DNA from 3 places in the Aliivibrio sp. S2TY2 genome. Region 1 is predicted to be linked to each of the others. Evidence: predicted binding sites of a transcription regulator. Region 1 holds the regulator's gene; each other region holds the start of a gene.
What was found. Region 1 encodes CRP, which controls carbon source genes, mostly activating them, when cyclic AMP is high. Its sites were predicted from a motif close to TGTGANNNNNNTCACA; they were not measured.
Positions count from the first base shown of each region.

Region 2: mlc (sugar metabolism global transcriptional regulator Mlc) is a predicted target of CRP. The motif match lies at 6,281-6,296, and genes of this name have one in related genera.
Region 3: PVK63_RS10175 (NupC/NupG family nucleoside CNT transporter) is a predicted target of CRP. The motif match lies at 4,035-4,050, and genes of this name have one in related genera.

Region 1 covers NZ_JARACS010000007.1:53,870-61,730, forward strand. The annotation lists gene astD (succinylglutamate-semialdehyde dehydrogenase) at 1-1,423, shown strand, start outside; gene PVK63_RS12280 (DUF1338 domain-containing protein) at 1,436-2,230, shown strand; gene crp (cAMP-activated global transcriptional regulator CRP) at 2,301-2,933, opposite strand; gene PVK63_RS12290 (OsmC family protein) at 3,179-3,580, shown strand; gene hslU (HslU--HslV peptidase ATPase subunit) at 3,655-4,989, opposite strand; gene hslV (ATP-dependent protease subunit HslV) at 5,008-5,532, opposite strand; gene PVK63_RS12305 (SPOR domain-containing protein) at 5,724-6,299, opposite strand; gene cytR (DNA-binding transcriptional regulator CytR) at 6,476-7,483, opposite strand; gene priA (primosomal protein N') at 7,678-7,861, opposite strand, start outside.
Region 2 covers NZ_JARACS010000008.1:89,988-97,848, reverse strand. The annotation lists gene PVK63_RS13310 (anhydro-N-acetylmuramic acid kinase) at 1-585, opposite strand, end outside; gene nagZ (beta-N-acetylhexosaminidase) at 758-1,753, shown strand; gene PVK63_RS13300 (hypothetical protein) at 1,826-3,613, opposite strand; gene pyk (pyruvate kinase) at 3,962-5,407, opposite strand; gene queE (7-carboxy-7-deazaguanine synthase QueE) at 5,513-6,193, opposite strand; gene mlc (sugar metabolism global transcriptional regulator Mlc) at 6,376-7,590, shown strand; gene ltaE (low-specificity L-threonine aldolase) at 7,677-7,861, opposite strand, start outside.
Region 3 covers NZ_JARACS010000005.1:120,103-127,963, forward strand. The annotation lists gene PVK63_RS10160 (Crp/Fnr family transcriptional regulator) at 1-426, opposite strand, end outside; gene guaD (guanine deaminase) at 569-1,915, opposite strand; gene deoD (purine-nucleoside phosphorylase) at 1,971-2,690, opposite strand; gene PVK63_RS10175 (NupC/NupG family nucleoside CNT transporter) at 2,713-3,933, opposite strand; gene PVK63_RS10180 (L-serine ammonia-lyase) at 4,154-5,524, opposite strand; gene PVK63_RS10185 (TMEM165/GDT1 family protein) at 5,781-6,338, opposite strand; yybP-ykoY riboswitch at 6,433-6,565, opposite strand; gene PVK63_RS10190 (LysR family transcriptional regulator) at 6,648-7,559, shown strand; gene PVK63_RS10195 (class I SAM-dependent methyltransferase) at 7,659-7,861, shown strand, end outside.

The sequences.
Region 1 (7,861 bases):
ACAAGGTGAAACCATACAATCAGTAAGCCCATACAACAGTGAAGTGGTGTGGGAAGGAGACAGCGCAACCAAAGAACAGGTTGAGTCAGCTGTTAGTGCGGCACGTCATGCCTTTATTGAGTGGAAAAAACAGCCTTTTGAAGCGCGCCAAGCGGTTATCGAGCGCTTTGCTGAATTGGTAAAAGAGAATGCTGATAAAGTTGCTGAAGTTATTGCAAAAGAGACGGGTAAACCTTTCTGGGAAACAAAAACCGAAGCGGGAGCTATGGTGGGGAAAATCGCGATTTCCGTTCGTGCTTACCATGAAAGAACGCCACATAAAGAGCGTGAAGCAGCAGGGAATAAAATTGTACTAAGACATCGCCCACTAGGAGTAATGGCTGTCTTTGGACCGTATAACTTCCCAGGACACCTACCAAATGGTCATATCGTTCCTGCGTTACTTGCGGGTAATACCGTGGTATTAAAACCTTCAGAGCAAACACCATGGACCAGTGAAGTAATTATGCAGCTGTGGCAGCAAGCCGGTTTACCTAATGGAGTGATTAACTTAGTACAAGGTGCTCGTGAAACGGGTGAAGCACTGGCTAGCGCTAAAGGGATTGATGGGTTGTTGTTTACCGGCAGTGCGAATACAGGGCATATTTTACATCGCCAATTTGCAGGAGATACAGGGAAAATGCTGGCCCTAGAAATGGGGGGGAATAACCCAATGGTGATCTCTCATAATTTTGGAGATCGAGAAGCGACGGTTTATACCATTATTCAGTCAGCTTTTATCAGTGCTGGTCAGCGTTGTACTTGTGCTCGTCGTCTGTATGTGCCAAAAGGCCAAGCTGGAGATGAGTTAGTTGTGCGTCTTGTTGAAGTCGCAAAAAGCATTGTGGTTGACCAACCTTTTGCTGATAACGTGCCATTCATGGGACCGCAAATATCAGTCGCTGCGGCAGAGTTTATTTTAAATGCCCAGAAGAATTTACAAGCTTTAGGTGGTGAATCACTGCTTGAGGCGAAAAGCTTAGGCCACGCTTTTGTTTCTCCGGGCATTATCGATGCGACTAATGTAGCTGAATTACCGGATGAAGAATACTTTGGCCCATTATTGCAAATAGTACGCTATGAAACGTTAGAAGAAGCGGTAGAGCTTGCTAATGACACTCGTTATGGTTTATCGGCAGGCCTTGTTTCAACGGATGACAATGAGTGGGAATATTTTGTAGAGCATATTCGCGCAGGTATTGTAAATCGTAACCGTCAATTAACTGGAGCAAGTGGTGACGCGCCATTTGGTGGTCCGGGGGCATCAGGCAATATGAAACCAAGTGCCTACTATGCAGCAGATTATTGTGCCTACCCAATGGCCTCAATGGAAGGCGATGCCTGTGAAATTCCCGCTCAACTGTCTCCGGGTTTAACTTTATAAGAGGTAATAGGCATGAATAACGTAACGTCTTTATTTTCGTCATTATGGCAAGATTATATTACTCGTTTATCCCCATCGGCAGGAAGGGTTCATCAGTTATTATCTAATGGCGATGAATTGATTAACGATCACATTGCATTACGTACGTTTAATTTGCCTAAGGTTGGCTTGCAAACGTTAGCCGCCCCATTTTTAGCAATAGGGTATAAAGCGTGTGAGACGTATGATTTTGAAGCGAAAAAACTCAAAGCACAGCATTTTGAGCATCCAGATCCTAATGCGCCACTTGTTTTTATTAGTGAGATTTTAGTCGAAGAGTTATCACCTGAGTCCCAGAACATTATTCATGCTTTGGTTGAACAAGTGCCTGCGCATTATTTTGCGACCAGCGATTTTCTTTCAGCGGGCCGCCCTTGGGCGTTAAGTTTTGAGGAATATCAAATCTTAGCAAAAGAGAGTGAGTACGCTTCTTGGCTGGCAGCTCATGGTTATGGTGCTAATCACTTTACGGTTTATATTAATCAGCTTGAAGCGTTTGCTGAAGTGGTTGATGTGAACCAACACTTACGTGATGCTGGTTTTGCAATGAACGAAGTGGGTGGTGAAGTGAAAGGCTCTCCTGAGGTTTACTTAGAACAGTCATCAACCATGGCCGATAAAGTGAAAGTGAGCTTTACTGAGGGTGAGTTTGACATCCCAGGTGGATTTTATGAGTTTGCTAAGCGTTATTCGCTACCTAATGGCAAGATATATACAGGATTTGTCGCGGCATCTGCTGATAAAATTTTTGAAAGCACAGACAGTTAATTCTAAAATTTAGGCATAAAAAAACGCAGCTCAAGGGCTGCGTTTTTATTCGTTTAAGATAAGCGTTAAATTAACGAGTACCGTAAACTACGATTGTTTTACCGTGTGCAGAGATCAAGTTTTGCTCTTCAAGCATCTTCAAGATACGGCCAACAGTTTCACGTGAACAACCTACAATTTGACCGATCTCTTGACGAGTGATCTTAATTTGCATGCCATCTGGGTGAGTCATTGCATCTGGTTGTTTAGCTAGATTCAATAGAGTCTGAGCGATACGGCCTGTAACGTCTAGGAATGCTAAATCACCTACTTTTTGGCTAGTGATTTGTAGACGAGTTGCCATTTGAGCAGAAAGACGCATCAGAATATCTGGGTTTACTTGAATAAGCTGACGGAATTTCTTAAATGAAATTTCAGCCACTTCACAAGGGCTTTTAGCACGAACCCATGCTGAACGTTCTTGACCTTCTTCAAACAAGCCAAGCTCACCGATGAAGTCACCTTGGTTAAGGTAAGAAAGGATCATTTCTTTACCTTCTTCATCTTTGATTAGTACAGCAACAGAACCTTTTACGATGTAGTAAAGTGTCTCAGCTTTTTCACCAGCGTGGATTAAAGTACTTTTTGAAGGGTACTTATGAATGTGACAATGAGATAAGAACCACTCTAATGTTGGGTCTGTCTGAGGTTTACCTAGAACCATACTTTATACTTCCTCTGCGTTTGCCAAGTAGGCGATGTCCATTTTAAAATAACTGAGCCAAATATCAGTTTGGCCTATAGAATATGGTTATCGGAACAAGGCTGCATGTTCGTTGAGATAATTGATAAAATCATACCTTGTTTCGCCGTTGATTTCTTGACTTTGATCGTATGAAATGTGCGACCAAGGGCACAATTTCGTGAAATGGATCACGAGTTTTCTTTTTATGTAGTAAAGAGGCTTTTATGAACGCTGAAGTTAAATGGATTGAGGGATTTACTTTCCTAGGTCAATCTCAATCTGGTCACTCTGTGGTAATGGATGGAAATGGTGGTGAAAAAGCCCCAAGCCCGATGGAAATGGTGTTAATGGCCGCTGGTGGATGCAGTTCTGTTGATGTTGTAGATGGACTTAAATCTGCAAATCAAAAAGTAACAGGCTGTATTGCTAAGTTATCAAGCGCGCGTCGTGAAACTGCGCCAAAGCTGTTTACTCATGTGAATATTCATTTTGAAGTGAGTGGTGATAATCTGGATCCTAGCATTGTTGAGCAAGTTACTGCTGATTCATTACAGAAGTATTGTTCAGTATGTTTAATGCTAGGTGAAGGCATTGATATGACACACTCTTGGGAAATAGTGGCTTAAAATAATGCGTTTCCTAAAGAGAAAGCCTCGCTAATTTTCATTAACGAGGCTTTATTTAGCATAAAGGCTAAAAATTACAGAATGAAGCGACTTAAATCTTCATCTGCGACTAGCTTGCCTAAACGCGAACTTACGTATTCAGCATCAACAACTAAGCTCTCGCCGTGTTTTTCAGAAGCATCGTAAGAGATCTCTTCCATTAGGCGTTCCATCACCGTATGTAAGCGACGAGCACCAATGTTTTCTGTACTTTCGTTTACTTGGAAAGCGGACTCAGCAATACGAGTGATGCCATCTTCAGTAAATTCAACGCTTACATTTTCGGTTGCCAATAGAGCTATGTATTGTTCAGTTAATGACGCGTTTGGTTCCGTTAAGATACGTTTGAAGTCATTTGCTGTTAATGCTTCAAGCTCAACACGGATAGGTAAACGGCCTTGTAACTCAGGGATTAGATCAGACGGTTTTGCCATCTGGAATGCACCCGATGTGATGAATAACATATGATCGGTTTTCACCATACCGTGTTTAGTGCTTACTGTGCTGCCCTCAACTAATGGCAGTAAATCACGTTGCACACCTTCACGAGAAACATCACCTGAATGAGAGTTTGAGCCTTTACAGATCTTGTCTATTTCATCGATAAATACGATACCGTGGTTTTCTACGTTAAAGATGGCTTGTTCTTTTAGTTCTTCAGGATTAACCAGTTTCACGCCTTCTTCTTCTGTTAGTGCTTTAAGGGCATCAACAATTTTCATCTTACGCTTTTTGGTTGTATTACCGCCTGATAGGTTTTGGAACATACCTTGAAGTTGGTTTGTCATCTCTTCCATACCAGGAGGAGCCATGATCTCTACACCAACCTGAGGTGCAGCAACATCCACTTCAATTTCTTTGTCGTCTAGTTTGCCTTCACGCAGTTTTTTACGGAAAGATTGACGGGTACCAGAATCATTATCGCCTTCTTCGTTATTACCCCATGCATCACGCGCTGGTGGTAATAAAATGTCTAGAATTCGGTCTTCTGCTTGCTCTTCAGCTCGGAATTTTACTTTTTCAACGGCCTGTTGGTGTGTCATTTTGATAGCAACATCGGTTAAATCACGAATGATACTCTCAACTTCTTTACCAACGTAACCTACTTCAGTGAACTTAGTCGCTTCAACTTTAATGAAAGGCGCATTTGCTAACTTCGCCAAACGACGTGCAATCTCTGTTTTACCTACACCAGTAGGACCAATCATTAGGATGTTTTTAGGCGTAACTTCGGCACGTAAATTTGGTTCCAATTGCATACGACGCCAGCGGTTACGAAGTGCAATCGCGACTGAACGTTTTGCTTTATCTTGACCAATAATATGGCTATCTAGTTCGTGTACAATTTCACGAGGAGTCATTTCAGACATGGGAATTCCTTATTTTGGTTAAGCGTTCAGTTCTTCAACGGTGTGATTGTGGTTGGTGTATACGTCGATATCACCAGCAATAGTTAACGCTTTTGTGGCAATTTCACGAGCATCTAAATCGGTATTCTCCAGTAATGCGGTCGCTGCAGAGCGAGCAAAATAGCCACCAGAACCGATAGTCAGTAAATCATTGTCCGCGTTGATTAAATCGCCCGTACCACTGATGATAAGAGAAGTGGTTTTGTCTGCCACAATTAACATTGCTTCAAGGCGACGCAATGCTCGGTCACTACGCCATTCTTTAGCTAACTCAACCGCAGCTTTGGTTAAGTTACCTTGGTGCATTTCTAATTTTCGTTCACACAGGTCGAACAGAATAAAGGCATCTGCTGTGCTACCAGCAAAACCAACAAGAACAGAATCATTGTATAGACGACGTACTTTTTTTACGTTGCCTTTTGCGATCATATCACCTTGAGATGCTTGGCCATCGCCAGCAACCACGACTTTGCCTTCACGGCGTACAGAAACAATTGTAGTCACGAGTAAAACCTCTTATTCGACGACGCCATTAATTAAAGCATGACATCATCTTCATGATTATTACTATTGTAATGGGGGGAAGGAGTAGGCTTTTCAAGTTGAATAGATAGAAAAAAGGAGCACTCAATGCGCTCCTTTTTAAATGTGTGATGCTATTAGCGATTTTAGTCGCTGAACTTATTGATGAGTGATTACTGATCTTTCCAGATAGCGCAAGGTTCGATTTTAGCTCGTTGTAACTTATGGCGATCTTTTTCTGCATCACGTTTAAATTTATACGGTCCAAGAACCACTTTATACCAACTACTGCCGTCAGCATGACGAACGGTAGATGTTATGCCTTGGAAAGCAATATTCATCTTGCGCTCTTCAGCTTGTGAGCGTGATTTATAAGCGCCGCATTGCATGATGTAAGGAACTTCAGATACTTTTAGCTCTTTTTGTTCTACTTCAATTTCTTTATTTGGAAGTTCATCCATATAACTCCATTGCTCTTCTGGCAATGGTGGAATTTCTTGGTTAGAACTTGTTTTCTTGGGTTTAGCTGGAGCGACTTCCGTTATGGTTTCTTTTTGCTCTGGCGCTGGAGAGTCATTTAAAAAGTAAAGGGCATAGCCAAATACTGCAACCAATAGGCCTGCAACGGCAACGGCTTTCCAAGGAGTAGAGCCCGGTGATATCGGCTGCTTAACGCCTTTTTTCTTGGCTGTTTTTTTTGCCGGTTTCTTGGGGGTGCGTCCACGTTTTACGTAATCTTTATTAGCCACAGTGCGTTACTTTATACAGAATTCAAAGAAGGTTCTTTATGGTAATCAGTTGTCGCTACTCATACCAGTATTTGTGTGAAAAAGTACGCAAAAAGTCACTAATTGGAGAAAAATATTGACCCAATCAATGACTTTGCTTTGTGGATTCTTCTTGCTGATGTTTAGAGTTCTTATTATTAATGGTTTTTTGGTGGTGCAGTGCTTTCTCTTATTACTAATGATGATTCTAACAATCGGGATCCTGAACGAACATCATGACCTTTAAGTAGCTCTAGAAGCATAAGCATAGATTGACGTCCGATCTCATAGCGAGGCTGTGAAATAGTGGTTAATGACGGCTCACAATACTGGGAAAATTCAATGTCATCAAACCCCATAATGGAGATGTCTTGAGGTACACGAAAACCCATTTGCTTTGCTTTTTGAATTGCACCAATGGCCATTATGTCGTTGTGACAAAATACGGCGCTTGGTGGTGAGGAGAGAGAGAGTAGTTGGCTAATTGCCTTCGCGCCTGCTTCAAAAGAGAAATCACCATAATGAATGTAGGCGCTGTTCATAGTGATTCCTGCTCGGCGCAATGCTTGTTGGTAGCCTTGGTGTCTGAATTGACATAGGGCAGAATCTTCAGGGCCAGATAACTCGGCAATACGTTTATGGCCTAGTTTAGTTAAGTAATTCACGGCTTCAAATGCAGCGGTTAAATTATCAATATGAACGGTTGGTAATTCTAATTCAGGCGCGTATTCACAAGCCATAACAAGAGGGGGTAAGTTTTTTTGTTCTTGGCGACTGGCATTGAAAGGAAGATCCGAGCCTAGCAGTACCATGCCATCAACCTGCTTGGTATAAACAAGATTTACAAAAGAATGCTCGCGCTTTTGTTGCTGGCTACTGTCGCCAACCAAAACGATATATCCATTCTCGACGGCGGTATCTTCAATGCCTCGTAGAATATCGCTAAAGTATGGGTCGCAAATATCAGGCACAATGGTCACTATTGTTTTAGATTCATTACGGCGTAAAGTACGAGTGAGTGTCGTTGGAGAGTACCCCGTTTCAATGATGGCATTCTCTACACGTTTACGAGTGGTTAACGATACTTTTTCTGGTGTCATTAGTGCTCGTGATACCGTAGCTGTTGATACCCCTGCCGATAGAGCAACGTCCTTCATTGTCGCCATAATAATTCTCTCCAACTAAAATCTAATATTAAGTAAACGATTGCTCTGTTTATTTTAGAAGATATTTTATGTGTAAAATAAAGAATTAAATACGGGCGATCTAACAAAAATTACATCTACGTTGTGACTTGCCTCACATGGGGGCTGATTATCTTCCTCCTTAATGAAAAATAAATAGAATTAAAATCCTTACACTAACTAAGGTCTTGAGGCTCTATATCAAGCGTCCAGCGAACTTTTTTCGCTAATGGGAGCAGTTCAATCGCTGCCTTAGCTCCTCGTAACATACTCTGCATTACGGTTCTGTTTGGCGCTTGAAAAAGCAGTTGCCAACGATACTTACCTGCTCGTTTTGCTAATGGTGCAGGGATGGGCCCT
Region 2 (7,861 bases), on a different contig from region 1:
TGCATCCATTAACATGTTACCCGGGCCGGTGTCATAACCGATAACTGGTGAGTCTTTCTGTAAAATAGAAATATTAGAAATACCGCCAATGTTTAAAATAACGTGAGTACTTTCGGGTTTCCCAAATAAGGTGTGGTGGAAAGCGGGTACTAATGGTGCGCCTTGTCCGCCTAGTGCCATGTCTTTACGGCGAAAGTCAGCAATTGTATTAATTCCTGTTTTAGCCGCGATAATATTGCTATCGCCAAGTTGCATCGTAAAAGGGTATTGTGCATCAGGTGAATGAAAAACCGTTTGACCATGGCTGCCAATTGCAGTGATCTCTTCTGGTTTAATATGCAGAGAATGAAGAAGGTGTAGTGCAGCATCAGCAAATAAATGACCTAAGCGATGGTCAATTTCACCAATCACCTTTAAATTAGTTTGTTGACCAGTACAAACAGCCAATAAATCAGCTTTTAATTGAGGCTCCATAGGGAAATCGGCATGACCAAGTAGATTGATTGTTGTGCCATTTGTTTCTACGACAACGGCATCAACGCCATCTAAACTGGTTCCTGACATTAAGCCAATGTATTTTTCCATGCCAATACTCCATAACTGCTGATTAATTAACGGTTTTATTGTGCCATAAAGTCGGTGAATAATATCTATATTACTCACATTATTGACATAAAATTACCATAGATAAGATGTTAATATGTGAAAGGGCATGATACTTTAAGCCTATAAAAATTAAGATGATTTGGAGAAAAATATGGGTCCATTATGGCTAGATGTTGAAGGATATGAAATTGATGCAGAAGAGCGTGAGTTACTTCAACATCCAACAGTGGGCGGATTGATCCTTTTTGCTCGAAATTACCATGATTCAAAGCAATTAGCAGCATTAACCGCTTCTATTCGTAAAGCAGCAGGGCGTCCAATCCTTATTGGTGTTGACCAAGAAGGCGGCCGAGTTCAGCGTTTTAGAGATGAATTTACCCTTATTCCACCTGCGCAAGCATACGCTGAAATGGATAATGGTCTTGAGTTAGCAAAAACAGCAGGCTGGTTATTGTGTTCAGAGCTCGTTGCTCATGATATTGACCTTACGTTTGCACCAGTGCTTGATAATGGTTTTGATTGTAAAGCCATTGGCAACCGTGCATTTGGTGATGATATTAATACCATCGTTAAATACAGCACGGCCTTTATGAAAGGCATGAAATCAGCAGGAACATCGACAACAGGGAAACATTTCCCAGGGCATGGTGGTGTGATAGCTGATTCTCATTTAGAAACCCCTTATGATCACCGTGATAATATTTTCGAACTCGATATGGCGATTTTTAAAGCACAAATCGACGCGGGTATTTTGGATGCGATGATGCCTGCTCATGTTATCTACCCTGAGTATGATGCATCACCAGCGAGTGGATCTTCATTTTGGTTGAAAGACATACTGCGTAAACAGCTTAACTTTAACGGCTTGGTGTTCTCTGATGACTTGAGCATGGAAGGTGCCACAATCATGGGTGGGCCAGCAGAGCGTTCTCAGCAAGCCCTTGATGCTGGTTGCGACATGGTATTAATGTGTAACAATCGAAAATCAGCCGTAGAAGTATTAGATAACCTAGCGATTCAAACGGTAGAAAAAGCAAATAGTTTACTTAAAACTAAACATTTCGATAGAAAAACGTTATTAAGCACTAAGGAATGGAAAACGGCGAATGAGATCGTTACCCGCGCTTACGATCGCTGGAAAAAGTGATCACTTGAGTAATGAGTAGCTTTTAGAGATAAATAAAAACGCACAAGGTTTATACTTGTGCGTTTATTTTATTTATTGAAGTTTAAGCAGAGATGTTCTCTTTATTTCTCTTCCATCGTAAGCATTTTGTAATGTAAAAATATGACCATTATTGGATTCAAAAACAAAAAATGGCCACTCTGTGTAATTTACCCCATCTATCATAGAGGTTGTTTCTTCATAGCGTGTGATTTCTGTATTATTTGATTTTTGTAGCTGTCTGATCATATTAAATGGGTATTTTTCTATAACCCATAGATAAGCGCCTGTATCAAAAAGGTGCTTTAATTCAGCGGTTTCATCTAAGCCAACACCGTTTACATATTCTTGTAATGGAAGTTGTCCTACGTGAGTCATATCCATAAATTCAAAGTCAGAGATGAAAAAATAATCTCCTGTTTGTGAATAATAATAATTTCCAGTCCGGTCAAACCAAAAATCATCACCATGATCATAAGTACCATGATAAACATCCGATTTTGGTTGCTCATCCCAACGTTCTGAATCTAATATGACTTTTGAAAATGAGCGAGGGCTTGAGTTTATATCTTGTGTATACAAAGCTTCACCATTTGGAGTTACTTTTAATATTGGCCCGCCATAAAACTCGCTTGAATTACTGGTTTCAATATCACCAGTATTAATGTTTATTCGCTCTAAAGCCTGCCAATTATACCCAGTACTTATCGTATAAACGTGATCCCCTTTTACTGCAATATTCGATTGGCTGGAATTTGAGTTTAAAAGTTTTTGGAAAGAGGTAGATGGACTTGCTTTATTATAATCTATAACAAAAACACCATAATATTGACTAACTGCAATTCGTCCTTGCTTTTCACTATGATCAACGGATAGATTTTTAGGATAGCTTGTAAGTGCAAATTTTTCTGTTGTATTACTGCTTATGTCATAAACGTAGATAGCATTTTCAGGGGATTCTGATGTCATAACTAAAACATCTAACCCTTGTATATATTCAGCTTCATTAACTGTGAAATCAAATGCTAGAGGGGCATTTATAGCAATTGATTCGTCACCACTAGCAAGAGGAGAGTTAATTTTATAGGTCATAGGAATACTCAGTGGGCTTCCTTTGATTGGGTAGAGACATTCGGCATCATAACAAGCATTGACCTTAAACTCTTTACTATGCGTATCAATTAATAGATTACCGGGTAACTTTAAGCCTAGGTCAAGGTCAAATAAATACCCCGTTCGTTGTGTGACATTAAATTTATTAATTAATTCGCTATCGTTTCCTCGACTAAAGATAATTGAATTGCTATTACTGCCAGTAACTGAAATTTCTTTTGAAGTGAAGTTATCGGTGATATTAGCATCATCATAATTGTATTCTCGACTTATTGTAGACTCTGCACTTACCATCCTAATTTCATCGTCTAAGCTTACGTTATAATTGATGGAGGCATTAATTGGAGAACCAGACACTTGTTCATTACAATATTCATCATAGCAAAAATTGATAGATATATTGTGTGTTGATTGGCCATCACCAACAGCGTAACCAGGAATAAAATCAACCTCAAGATTACCAGTGCTGTCTGAGGTGATATTCATATAGGTTGATTTGATAGCGATACTGTCATAAAACGCACCAAAATAGAGGTTTTTTGAGGTCGTTCCTTTTGATTTTACAGGTATAATGACTCGTGTTGATTCTGTCGCATTGCCCTGTACGCTAACATGTGGTGAAGAGCTGAATACGTGTAAACTTCCGCCATTACTTCCACCGCCACTATCGCTATCTCCACCGCAACCAGCAAGAAGGGCTGCAATAGAAAGAGTTAAAATTTTATACATATATACCTCTATTTTGATTGAGTATTTTGAAGTAATATCACGTTATTTTATGATTTCAATATAAGATTATTAAATTCTCGGTGAGGTTAGGTGCTAGATTTAATAAGCTTCGATTGGCTTCAAACTTAATATTAATAGGAATGTAATATTACAAATATCTACTAAATGATTTTGTTATATGAAAATATAAATTAGAGATTTTTAGGTAAGTCTTTTCAGTTCAGAATTTTAATAGATAGGTTAATTAATTACATTGGTATAATCTGAGTAAATATAGAAAGTAAAACACATAAAAAAGCCTCGTAAATCAATTTGATCTACGAGGCTTTTGTTTTAAATATCGATCAATTATTCAACCGTAATGATACGCATACAGTTAGTTGAACCAACGATATCCATTACATCACCTTGAGTGATGATAACTTGATCACCAGCACTTAATAGACCTTTGCCTTTTAGTGTATTAATTGCCGCATGAGTTGATGGAAGACCAGAGTCTGCGCTTTCATCAAAGAATACTGGCGTTACACCACGGAAAAGCGCTGCACGGTTTAGTGTGCTTTCGTTACGTGATAGAGCAAAGATTGGTAAACCAGAGCTTAGACGTGACATCATTAGTGGAGTACGACCAGACTCAGTAAGTGTGATCATCGCCGTGATGCCTTCCATGTGGTTTGCAGCATACATGGTAGACATTGCAATCGTTTCTTCAGGGGTAGTGAAACGACGATCTAAACGGTGGTTTGATACGTTTACAGTAGGCACTTTCTCTGCACCCATACAAACGCTTGCCATTGATGTTACTGTTTCAACAGGGAAGTCACCAGCTGCTGTTTCAGCAGAAAGCATTACCGCATCAGAGCCATCTAGTACGGCGTTAGCAACGTCCATTACTTCAGCACGAGTTGGCATTGGGCTTGTGATCATTGATTCCATCATTTGCGTTGCTGTAATAACCGTACGGTTAAGGCTACGAGCACGACGGATAAGTTGCTTTTGAACACCCACTAGCTCAGGATCGCCAATTTCAACACCTAGATCACCACGAGCAACCATCACTACATCAGAAGCCATGATGATATCATCCATTGCTTCTTCTGTAGCTACTGTCTCAGCACGTTCAACTTTAGCGACTAATTTAGCTTCTAGACCTGCTTCACGAGCTAGACGACGAGCATAGTTCATGTCTTCGCCATTACGTGGGAAAGAAACGGCTAGGTAGTCTACTTTCATTGCCGCAGCAGTGATGATATCAGCTTTGTCTTTTTCAGTTAGTGCGTCAGCAGAAAGGCCACCGCCTTGCTTGTTGATGCCTTTGTTGTTTGATAGAGGCCCAGCAACCGTTACTTCAGTATGAACTTTATTGCCTTCAACTGCTGTTACGCGAAGTTGTACACGACCATCATCAAGAAGAAGAACGTCACCAGTAGTCACGTCTTGTGGAAGTTCTTTATAATCAAGACCAACAGAGTCTTGGTTACCTTCACCTTTAGGTAAATCGCTATCTAGTGTGAATTTATCACCAATAGCTAATTGAATTTTACCTTCTTTAAACGTAGAAACACGGATTTTAGGGCCTTGTAAGTCACCTAGAATCGCTACGTGAGTACCAAGTTTTGCAGCGATTTCACGAACTTTCTTAGTACGCTCAATATGGTCCTCAGGGCTACCGTGAGAGAAGTTCATACGAACAACGTTTGCGCCAGCGGCGATGATTTTTTCTAAGTTATTATCACGATCAGTTGCAGGGCCAAGAGTGGTAACAATTTTTGTTCTACGTAGTCTGTTAGACATATTATCTCCAAGATGGATGTTGTTGTGTTTATTCTGTGATCAAGTAAACATATATCGAGAATGATGACAATTCCATGATTCAAACAAGGTAATTATCAAAAATTATCACGCAATCGCTAAATATTTGTGCGTTTGTATAGAAAGTCGCCAGTTTCTTTTGATGCAGGTTTCAATACAAAGTTCAGTAGCGCGTGGTTTTTGGCTGATAGGTTGCAGTGCAATAGTTACGTCATCCAATAACTTTACACCATCTAATAACGCTTCTAGTTGCTCAATATCTTTGTTAGTTCCTACAGGGTGTTTAATTTCGTTTGCTCGCATTAATGCGTTTTCTAAAACGGGCAGTTTACCTTTCATATTGATTTTTGGTGAAACCGTAACCCATGTATTTTCTGATGCAAGAACAGGATAAGTACCACTGGTTTCTATTTGACAACGATAACCGTGTTGTTCTAATTCTTCAGTTAATGGTGTTAAGTCATACATGCATGGCTCTCCACCAGTGATGACCATATGCTTTGCTGTGTAGCCTTGTTCTTTAAGCATATTGATTATTTGAGTGCTCGTTAACTCGGTCCAACTTGGTGAGTCTTCTGTTTTAGCTAAAATTGAAGCTAAATCCGTTTGATCACTTAATTCCACATCCCACGTTTGTTTTGTATCACACCAAGAACAACCGACAGGGCAGCCTTGCAAGCGTAAGAAAATAGAAGGAACTCCAGTAAATGTGCCTTCACCTTGAATGGTTTCAAATAGCTCATTAATCTTAAATGTTGACGATGACATAATTATTTTACTCAAATAAAAAACTACAAAATTTGGTGATTGAAATACGTGTTAAAGTCGCATTTTCAGTAAATATTTCATGATCTTCGTGATAAACATCACGTAGGTTAACTCTCGGACTTCACAATTTGTTCGCAAAGTAAAAAATGATATCCGATGATATTTATTTACTGGAGAGAAGCATGTACGTGGCCCAACCCGGACACATTGATCATTTAAAACAAGTAAATGCTGGACGGGTATACAAGTTAATTGATCAACTAGGCCCAATCTCTCGGATCGATCTTTCTAAGCAAAGTAATTTAGCTCCTGCCAGTATTACTAAAATCACACGTGAATTACTTGATGCACACCTTATCAAAGAAACGCAAGTACAAGAAGCAAATAGTCGTGGTCGACCAGCAATTGGCTTAGAAGTTGATAATGAAGGGTGGCAATTCCTATCTATGCGTTTAGGGCGTGGTTATCTAACCATTGCGTTACATAGCTTAGGTGGAGCGCAAATTATTGAAGAAAGACAAACGATTCATGAAATTGAGCAAGATGAATTACTTGCAAAATTACTGTCTGAAATTGAACTTTTTTTCCAAAAGCATTCTCGAATATTAGGAAGAATAACCAGTATCGCAGTGTCACTACCAGGCTTAGTGATTTCGTCACAAGGCCTTGTAATACAAATGCCTCACTATAATGTAGACAATTTGCCTTTGGGTCCTAAGATCTACGAAGCAACAGGACTGCCTGTGTTTGTTGGCAATGACACTCGTAGTTGGGCGCTAGCTGAAAAGCTATTTGGCAATTCAAAAGAACACGATAATTCAATATTAGTATCAATCCATCATGGGGTTGGTGCTGGTATTATTATGAACGGTGAAGTTTTACAAGGCAGAACAGGCAATATTGGTGAGATGGGGCACATCAAAATCAATAAGTTGGGTGCTCGTTGTCATTGTGGTAATTCCGGCTGTCTAGAAACGGTTGCAAGTGCAAAATCATTACGAGATCAAGTCAAAAAGCTGATTGATGATGGGCATAAAACATCATTAAGTGGTAAAAAAATCACGATAGAAAGCATTTGCCTTGCAGCGAATGACGGAGATATGTTAGCTAAACAAGTTATTACTGATCTAGGACATAATCTTGGTGAGGCGATCGCTATTATGGTGAACTTGTTTAACCCTGAAATTGTATTGATTGGTGGAGAAATTAACCTTTCAAAGGCGATTTTATATCCTGTCATTATGGATGCGATCCAAAACCAAGTATTGCCATTGTACGCTAAAGACACCAAGTTAGTCGAAAGCCGCTTTTATACGCAAGCAACGATGCCCGGTGCGGCATTAGTAAAACAGGCTATGTGTGATGGCTCTTTGTTAATGAAGGTGATTGAAGGGTAATATTGACAATCTTTTATTCTATAAAAATAGCAGCTGAAATGAGCTGCTATTTTTATTTGTAGGCACTGCTTTATTGTTGAGGTTAGTTAGACTTCGCTTTTAAGAAACTCAATGAAAGTATCAATATCTTCTTTTGAAACGTCTTTATGAGTAACGAATCGAATAGGGTTACCTGCTGACAGTAAGATATCGTGTTGGTTCGCTTTTTGTACAATATCATGAATATCGATTTGACTATCTAAGCGTGCAAAAACGATATTGGTCTGTACAT
Region 3 (7,861 bases), on a different contig from region 1:
TTGCTCGATGACATTAATCCTTGCCGATAATGTGATGTTATTCATTAGCTTGGTGATATTTTTGTTATATCTTGTTGAAATAAATTCGAGCAGAAGAATAGTGAACTCTGGCTTTTCTTTTAATAATTCAAGAAGTTTAAGTTTTGGTATTTTATAGAGGTAACCAGCTTTGTTGGCTTTAACATTCAACGTTGAATAAGGTTTTTGTTGGAAGAACTCCATCTCACCTAAAGGTCCTGCATAATTTGTATCTACTCCAAGAATAAACTCTTTACCATGTTCATTGATATGATAAATGGTTAGATCCGCATCTTGGCAAAATAGAAGCGAATTAATTGGCGCAGATTGCTGTAAAAGTAACTCATTCTTAACATAAGAGATCTTAGGTAAATTAAGCTCTGAGATTAATTGTTGAAACAGGTCCATTCTTCTATCGCTGTGTATTCAAGATAGCTCTATGGTAATGGTTTCATAAAAAAATGCGATAACAATAAAGAGTGAGTTGCAGAATATTTTGCTTTGTTTCAGTTCATGTTTTTTTTCTTCTGCAAGCTCAACTCTAAACGTTTTACTTTACTTTGTTGCCATCAACCCAGACTTGGCGAATATTACTTCTTGTTGTGTGAGTGATGATTTTTTCTAGCATATCTTGAGGTGAATCTAATTCAGGACAAATTAATAGGTTAGAGTCTTCATCGTCAATAATTAGAGCGTCGAAACAGTAACCTTTTTTAAACTGTCCAACAGGTAGTTTGAGTAATTGACCGCCACCCGTTGTAGCCATCCAATAAGCTTCTAGTAATGAAACTCGACTATTTTCTTGACCTCTTGTTTCTGCTGGCAGGTTCGCATTCGTTCCACATTCTCTTGCTCTTGAGTGAAGAACGGCATCTGAACAAGCCATAAATAAGGAAGGTAGAGGACCGCCAGCAATGTCAGATCCTAACCCGAGTTGAATGCCTTGATCTAAGTATTCACGTAGTGGAAGCGCTGCATTTGCAAAATAGATATTGGATCTTGGACAGTGAGCGATTCCTGCACCTTTCTGTTTGATGGTGTCAACGTCTGAGTCGGTTAAGAAGATGGAGTGAGCTAAGATAGTTCGTTCACCAAGTAACCCTGCTTCGTTATAAATTTCGATATCTGTTTTATTGTATTTTTCTTGGCTGAAATCTCGTGCCCAATCGCTTTCTGAGGCATGAGTTTGAACCGCACATTGATATTTTCTCGCTAAATCACCTAACCCTTTTAATGCTTCTAACGAACAGGTAGGGATAAACCTAGGCGTGATGATTGGTTCGACTAAGTTATTGTTATTAGCTAGTTGAGAAAACGATATTATGAATTTTTCTGCTTCTTGAATAGAGTAATCTGCACTCTCTTCCACGTAGTAACTAGGACACATCTCCTTATCATCCATTGAGACTTTACCAACTAATGCACGTTGGCCATATTTAATGCAAGTTTCTGCCAAATAAAGAGAAGATGAAGTATCTATAGTCGCAAAATAGGTTGCTGTTGTAGTGCCGTTAGCTAAATAGGTTTTTACTAGGTGAGGGTAGTACTGCTCTGCAAATGAAAGGTCACTAAATTTATGCTCTAAAGGAAACGTATAATGGTCAAGCCATTCATTGAGGGGAAGATCTAACCCTTTTCCTGCTTGAGGCCATTGCGGTGCATGAATATGGAGATCAACCATACCTGGTAATAAAAATTGTTGTTCCGTTAACTCCTGCAGTGAATCTCTTTCTTTTAATAAGTTAAGCGTCTTTAAATAACTAGAATCTGAAGGCTGGAGAACGTCACATATCTTACCTTGCTGATCGATTGTAATAAGTCCATTAGAGATGAATTCAAATTCACCTTTTATCGGGCAATGATAAATTTTTCCAACGAAGCCCTTTTTTATATTCATTATCTATCTCTACGGTTTTAAAAAGGCCAATGATTAATTGGCCTTTAAATACGTGTTATTCAGTCGGTAATTTTAATGCCACATCTAATGCAACATTGATCATCTCATGAAGTTCAGTTCGACGTTCATCTGCCGTTAAATGTTGGTGGTTTTTAATATGGTCAGTTACGGTACATAGCGCAACTGCATTACACTTATTTTCTGCTGCTGCGGTATAAAGTGCATTAACTTCCATCTCTACGCCAAGAATGCCATAGCGTGCCATTAGGTCATATTGCTCTTCATCTGGACGATAAAATAGATCAGAAGAAAAAACGTTACCTACTAGGTAATTGATATCAGTCGTTTTTAACGTATTCACACATTCGCTAAGCATATTGTAATTTGCAGTTGCCGCAAAATCGTTATCTTTAAAACGAATGCGATTCATTCTTGAGTCAGTTGATGCACCAATAGCAACAATAAGATCTTTAAGTTTTACATCATCGTGAATAGCGCCACAACTCCCAATACGGATGAAGTTTTTTACCTTATAAGTTGTCATTAATTCATGAAAGTAAATGGATGCAGAAGGCGCTCCCATTCCGTGCCCCATGACTGAAATTCTTCGACCTTTAAATTCACCAGTAAAACCTAACATGCCACGAATATCAGTAACTTGGGTTACATTTTCTAAATAAGTTTCTGCTATTAATTTTGCACGAAGTGGATCACCTGGCATCAATATGGTGTCTGCAAATGCATCAAGTGGTGCATTAATATGTGGAGTCGACATGATTAATCCTTATAAATACATGTTAAGAAAATGAAAGAAGTGCACCAGCAATAGTGCCTGACATTAAGTTTGCAAGAATTGCAGCCACTAAAACACGAGGCCCAATTTCAGAAAGAATGTGGCGTTTATTTGGGCATATAGCACCAAGACCACCAATAACCATCGCCAAAGAACCAATATTGGCAAAACCACAAAGGCTAAATACAACAATGGCTTGAGTCTTTGGTGACAAGGTTTCTGCTATTTCAATAAAGTTGATATAGGCAACGAATTCATTGATCGCAATTTTTTGGCCAATTAATGATGCTGCGGTAACCGCTTCACTCCAAGGCACCCCCATTAAAAATGCCAAAGGAGATAATATATAACCGATAATAAGTTCTAAGCTCAGACCTTCAATAGAGATTAAATCCCCAATCCCGCCGACTAAACCATTCACTAATGCGATTAAAGCAACAAAGGAGATAAGTAATGCGGTCACAGTAGCAACTTGATTCATCCCCATAATCGAGCCATCTGTTATCGCATCTAAAAGTGAATTAGGGGTTGTCTCTTCATCAATTTCGATTTCATTAGTGACTTTTTCTTGTTCTGTTTGTGGGCAAAGTAATTTGGCAAATAGAAGCCCAGCAGGAGCAGTCATAAAGCAGGCTGTTAAAATATACTTCGGGTCAATCCCTAAGTTGATATAACCAATCATTGTGCCGCCTGCAACACTCGCTAATCCACCAGTCATCACTGCAAATAGCTCAGAACGAGTCATTTTTTTAACTAATGGGCGAACCATAGAAGGAGCTTCGATAGGGCCGACAAAAATATTGGCTGTAGCCGACATTGATTCTGCTTTACTAGTACCGAATAATTTAGATAACACGCCCCCGATTAAATTAATTACGAATTGCATGATTTTGAGGTAATAAAGCACGGAGATAAGGGCAGAAATAAAGATAACGACACAAAGAACGTTAATGACAAAAATAAAGCCGACTTTATAGTTAGCGAGATCCCCAAATACGAAGCTTAATCCTTCATTTGAGAAATTGATAATATGATTAACGGCATCGCTCATCATTTGTAGTATTCCTTGGCCTAAAGGAACATACATCACAAAAGCCCCAAATGATATTTGAGTAATAAGTGCGATGACAACCGTTCTTACACTGATGGCTTTTCTATTTTCGGATAATAAATACCCAATGAACAATAGCACTAAGATCCCAACACAGCTCATAAATAATGACATGACATATTCCAAAGGCTTTAAAAAGGTAATAAAGACAATACGATGCTTAAAAAAGTAAAAAGCGGAAATTTTTCCGTTCTTATCTATTAACGTAGAGGGAGTATGATAGTAGTCACAAATTAAAGAGGTTGATTTGTATTTCTGTTATCTGAATCAACTTATTAAAAATCCAGAGCCTCGTTTGAGAACTCTGGATTTTTTGTTTATTGGTTAGATGAAATTATTCACACGGTGGTGCCATGTGGATTAATGCTAAACCACCGAGTGATGTTTCACGGTATTTACGGTTCATGTCTTTACCTGTTTGATACATGGTATCGATCACTTTATCGAGTGAAATAAGACATTTACTAGTGCGTTTTAACGCCATGCGAGAGGCGTTAATTGCTTTCATTGAGCCCATGGCATTACGTTCGATACAAGGCACTTGAACAAGGCCCCTAATCGGGTCACAGGTCATACCCAATGAGTGTTCCATTGCAATTTCAGCCGCCATACAAATTTGCTCATTACTGCCGCCGCGAAGCGCAGTTAAGCCTGCTGCTGCCATTGAGGATGAAACGCCGACTTCACCCTGACAACCTACCTCAGCACCAGAAATCGACGCATTGGTTTTGTATAAAATACCAATCGCACCAGATACCGCTAAGAAGTCTTTTAGCTGTTTAGTGTCTAGCCCTTTAATGAAGCGATGGTAATACATCAATACACCAGGAATAACACCAGCGGCGCCATTGGTTGGTGATGTAACCACTTGTCCACCTGCTGCGTTTTCTTCACTTACTGCAAACGCAAATAAGTTAATCCAATCCATGATCTCCATTGGGTCATTCTCAATAGAGGCGTTTGCTTCTAGCTTTTTCAATAAAGCAGGCGCACGACGAACGACATTTAGGCCGCCTTCAAGGATACCTTCAGTTTGAAAACCGCGGTCCATACAAAGAGACATTACCTTCCAAATTTGGTCAGCTTTTGCATCAATGGCTTCCATCGGTTGAAATGCAACTTCGTTACGTAGTACAAAAGCGCCTAAGCTTAGTCCTTGTTCTTCTGCTTTTTCTAGCATCTCATCAGCAGACTTAAATGGGAATTCCACCTCAATATCAGCGGTGCTTTTACCATTGATTAGCTCATCTGCGGTTGCAATAAAACCACCACCAACTGAGTAGTAGGTTTCGATGGCAAGTTGTTGTCCTGCTGCATTAAAAATTGAAATAGTCATGCCATTTTCGTGCAATGGTAAATTGGTGTTATGAAAAAGCATGTCAGTGTCATAATCAAAGATGATTTCATGAGCACCTGCAATATGTAATATCTTATCTTCAATCGCTTTTTTCATCGCTAAGTTGGCGCTGGTAATCTTGATATTATCTGGACGATTTCCCAGCAAGCCTAAAATGGTTGCGCGGTCAGTGTGGTGGCCGATCCCCGTTAAAGAGAGTGAACCATATAAATCAACCTGAACACGAGAAACTTGCGCTAAATGTGGTTGAATAAGTTGGGTGAAGTTGTATCCAGCAATCATAGGACCATTTGTGTGAGAGCTCGATGGCCCAACGCCAATTTTATAGATATCAAAGATAGACAGCATAAGACATTACCTATTTTAGAGTTACAAAACCCAGAATATAAATGTGTGAGCGGCATTTACAGGCATTGCTATTATAATTATTAAGTTTAGTTGTTTTATCGATTTGTGCTGATACCAATTTTACTAAATATGATTGGTATCAAAATTATAAACCCAAAGTACGATTGACGGTAAATTGGGATTTATAATGTGCAAAATAGCACGAATATAGAAGGACAAATACCCTTTAAAAGAAGGGGTAAAGGAAGTAACTTCATTACATTCCGAGATAAGTACCAACAGCTAATCCTAAGAATATGACCGCAGTTATACGGTGGATTAAGGTGAGTGGCAGTTTATCGGCAGAGAATTTACCAATCAATACGACTGGAACGTTTGCCAGTAACATACCTACCGTTGTACCTAAAATAACCCAACTTAGAGCATCTGAATATTGAGCACCAAGGATAGAGGTGGCGATTTGAGTTTTATCACCAATCTCAGCAATGAAAAAGGCAATGAAGCTAGCAACAAAAGGACCTCTGTTTGAGATGGTTTCATCGTCATCTAATTTATCAGGAATTAAGACCCAACAAGCCATTGCCACAAAACTAACAATGAGAGTCCACTTTAAGGTCTCAGGGGTTAAGAAGTCAGCGACAACCACGCCTAAATATGCAGCTAAAGCATGATTTAAAATGGTCGCAAAAAAGATCGCGGCAATAATAGGGATTGGTTTTCGGTATCTACTGGCAAGCAGCAAAGAGAGAAGTTGGGTTTTATCACCGATTTCAGCTAGTGCGACGGTGGTTATGGATATTGCTAATACACTCACGACATTACTCACTTGGGCGGGATTATAATTATAAGATCCATAGAAAAACCTCACGCCCACCCAATGGTTCGTGATGTTAATCTAAGGTCTTGCCGAACAAGTTGCTCATACTTGTCTCGTATACCATGATGATTTTGCATCAATTATGTTGATATACGAACTTTCAGGTTTCTCTATATTTAGATAAAACAAGAAAGCGGGCTACTCCCCAAAGAGTAAGGCGGTGGATATTAAAGGATGTTATTTCTTATTTCAACGGCAAAGTGTTTTATAATGTGTCCAAGTTTAGATTTTACTCGATGGGCAATAATGGATCTTATTCAACTCTCTCGCATTAGCTTCAAGCATCTTACTGCTCTGCATGTCATGCTCTCTACACACAGCGTAACGCAAAGTGCTGAGATATTATGCATGAGCCCATCAAGTATGAGTAAAACCTTATCTCAATTACGACAATTGTTGGATGATGAGCTGTTTTATCGTGACGGTACGAAATTAATTCCGACCTCTTATGCGTTAAAGATTGGACCCGTATTGCATCAAATTTTAAATAACATGAATGGCTTACTGAATCAGTCCACATTTAAACCTAAAGACTTCTCTGGTAAGTACTCACTTTCAATGCGAGAAAGTACTTTTGAGATATTTGCGCCAATCATTAGTGATATTTTATCCAATCAAGCGCCTAACTCTCATATCGATATTCACTCAAAAGAACAATTGGGGTTTGATGCTTTATTAAATGGGCAAGTTGATGTGATTTTGCTGCCACATGATAGAAGTCAGCCGCCAACGACTGAAAAACAATTGGTATGGGAAACAGTGATCGAAGATGAAATGGTCTGTCTTATGAGTGCCAATCATCCCCTAGTTGATAAAGAGTTAACGGTTGAGGGGTATTTAGCTTATAAGCATATTGGTATTTTTGATAAGGAATTAAATGTTCCTTATTTTGAGCAATGTTTAGCTCAGCAATACCAACCAAGGGACGTCGCGATTTCAGTCGCTGATTTTGGTAGTGCTGCAACTTTATGCCATCACACGGAGTTTTTATTTACAAGCTCTAAAAAATGGGCAGAAATGGCAAGTCAGGCTAAGGGCTTGGTAATAAAAGCCATGCCGTTTGATTATGGGCAGGTGGTGTATAGCATGGTTTATAATAAATTAAGCATTAATGATCAGGCCGTAAGTTGGTTGTGTGATCGCATTAAAGGAAAATAAGACATTCTGCTTAGGTAATTAATGTTACTATTTTTGGAGAAATATTAGCGTCACATTTTATGTGATGTTTTATAACCAATTGTTTATCAAGGCAGTAAAATGGATTTACCACAAGAACAGATCACCGCAGAGCACTCTTTAGAACGCATATACCCAAAACAGTTGAACCAAGATGATAAAGGTCATCAAGATGTGTTGGATATACATTTAGAGCGTTATCAATTTGCCTCTGAGCAGTTACGTGGCAGCTCTATTTTAGATATTGCGTGTGGCTGTGGTTATGGCACTGCATTAATGGCAGA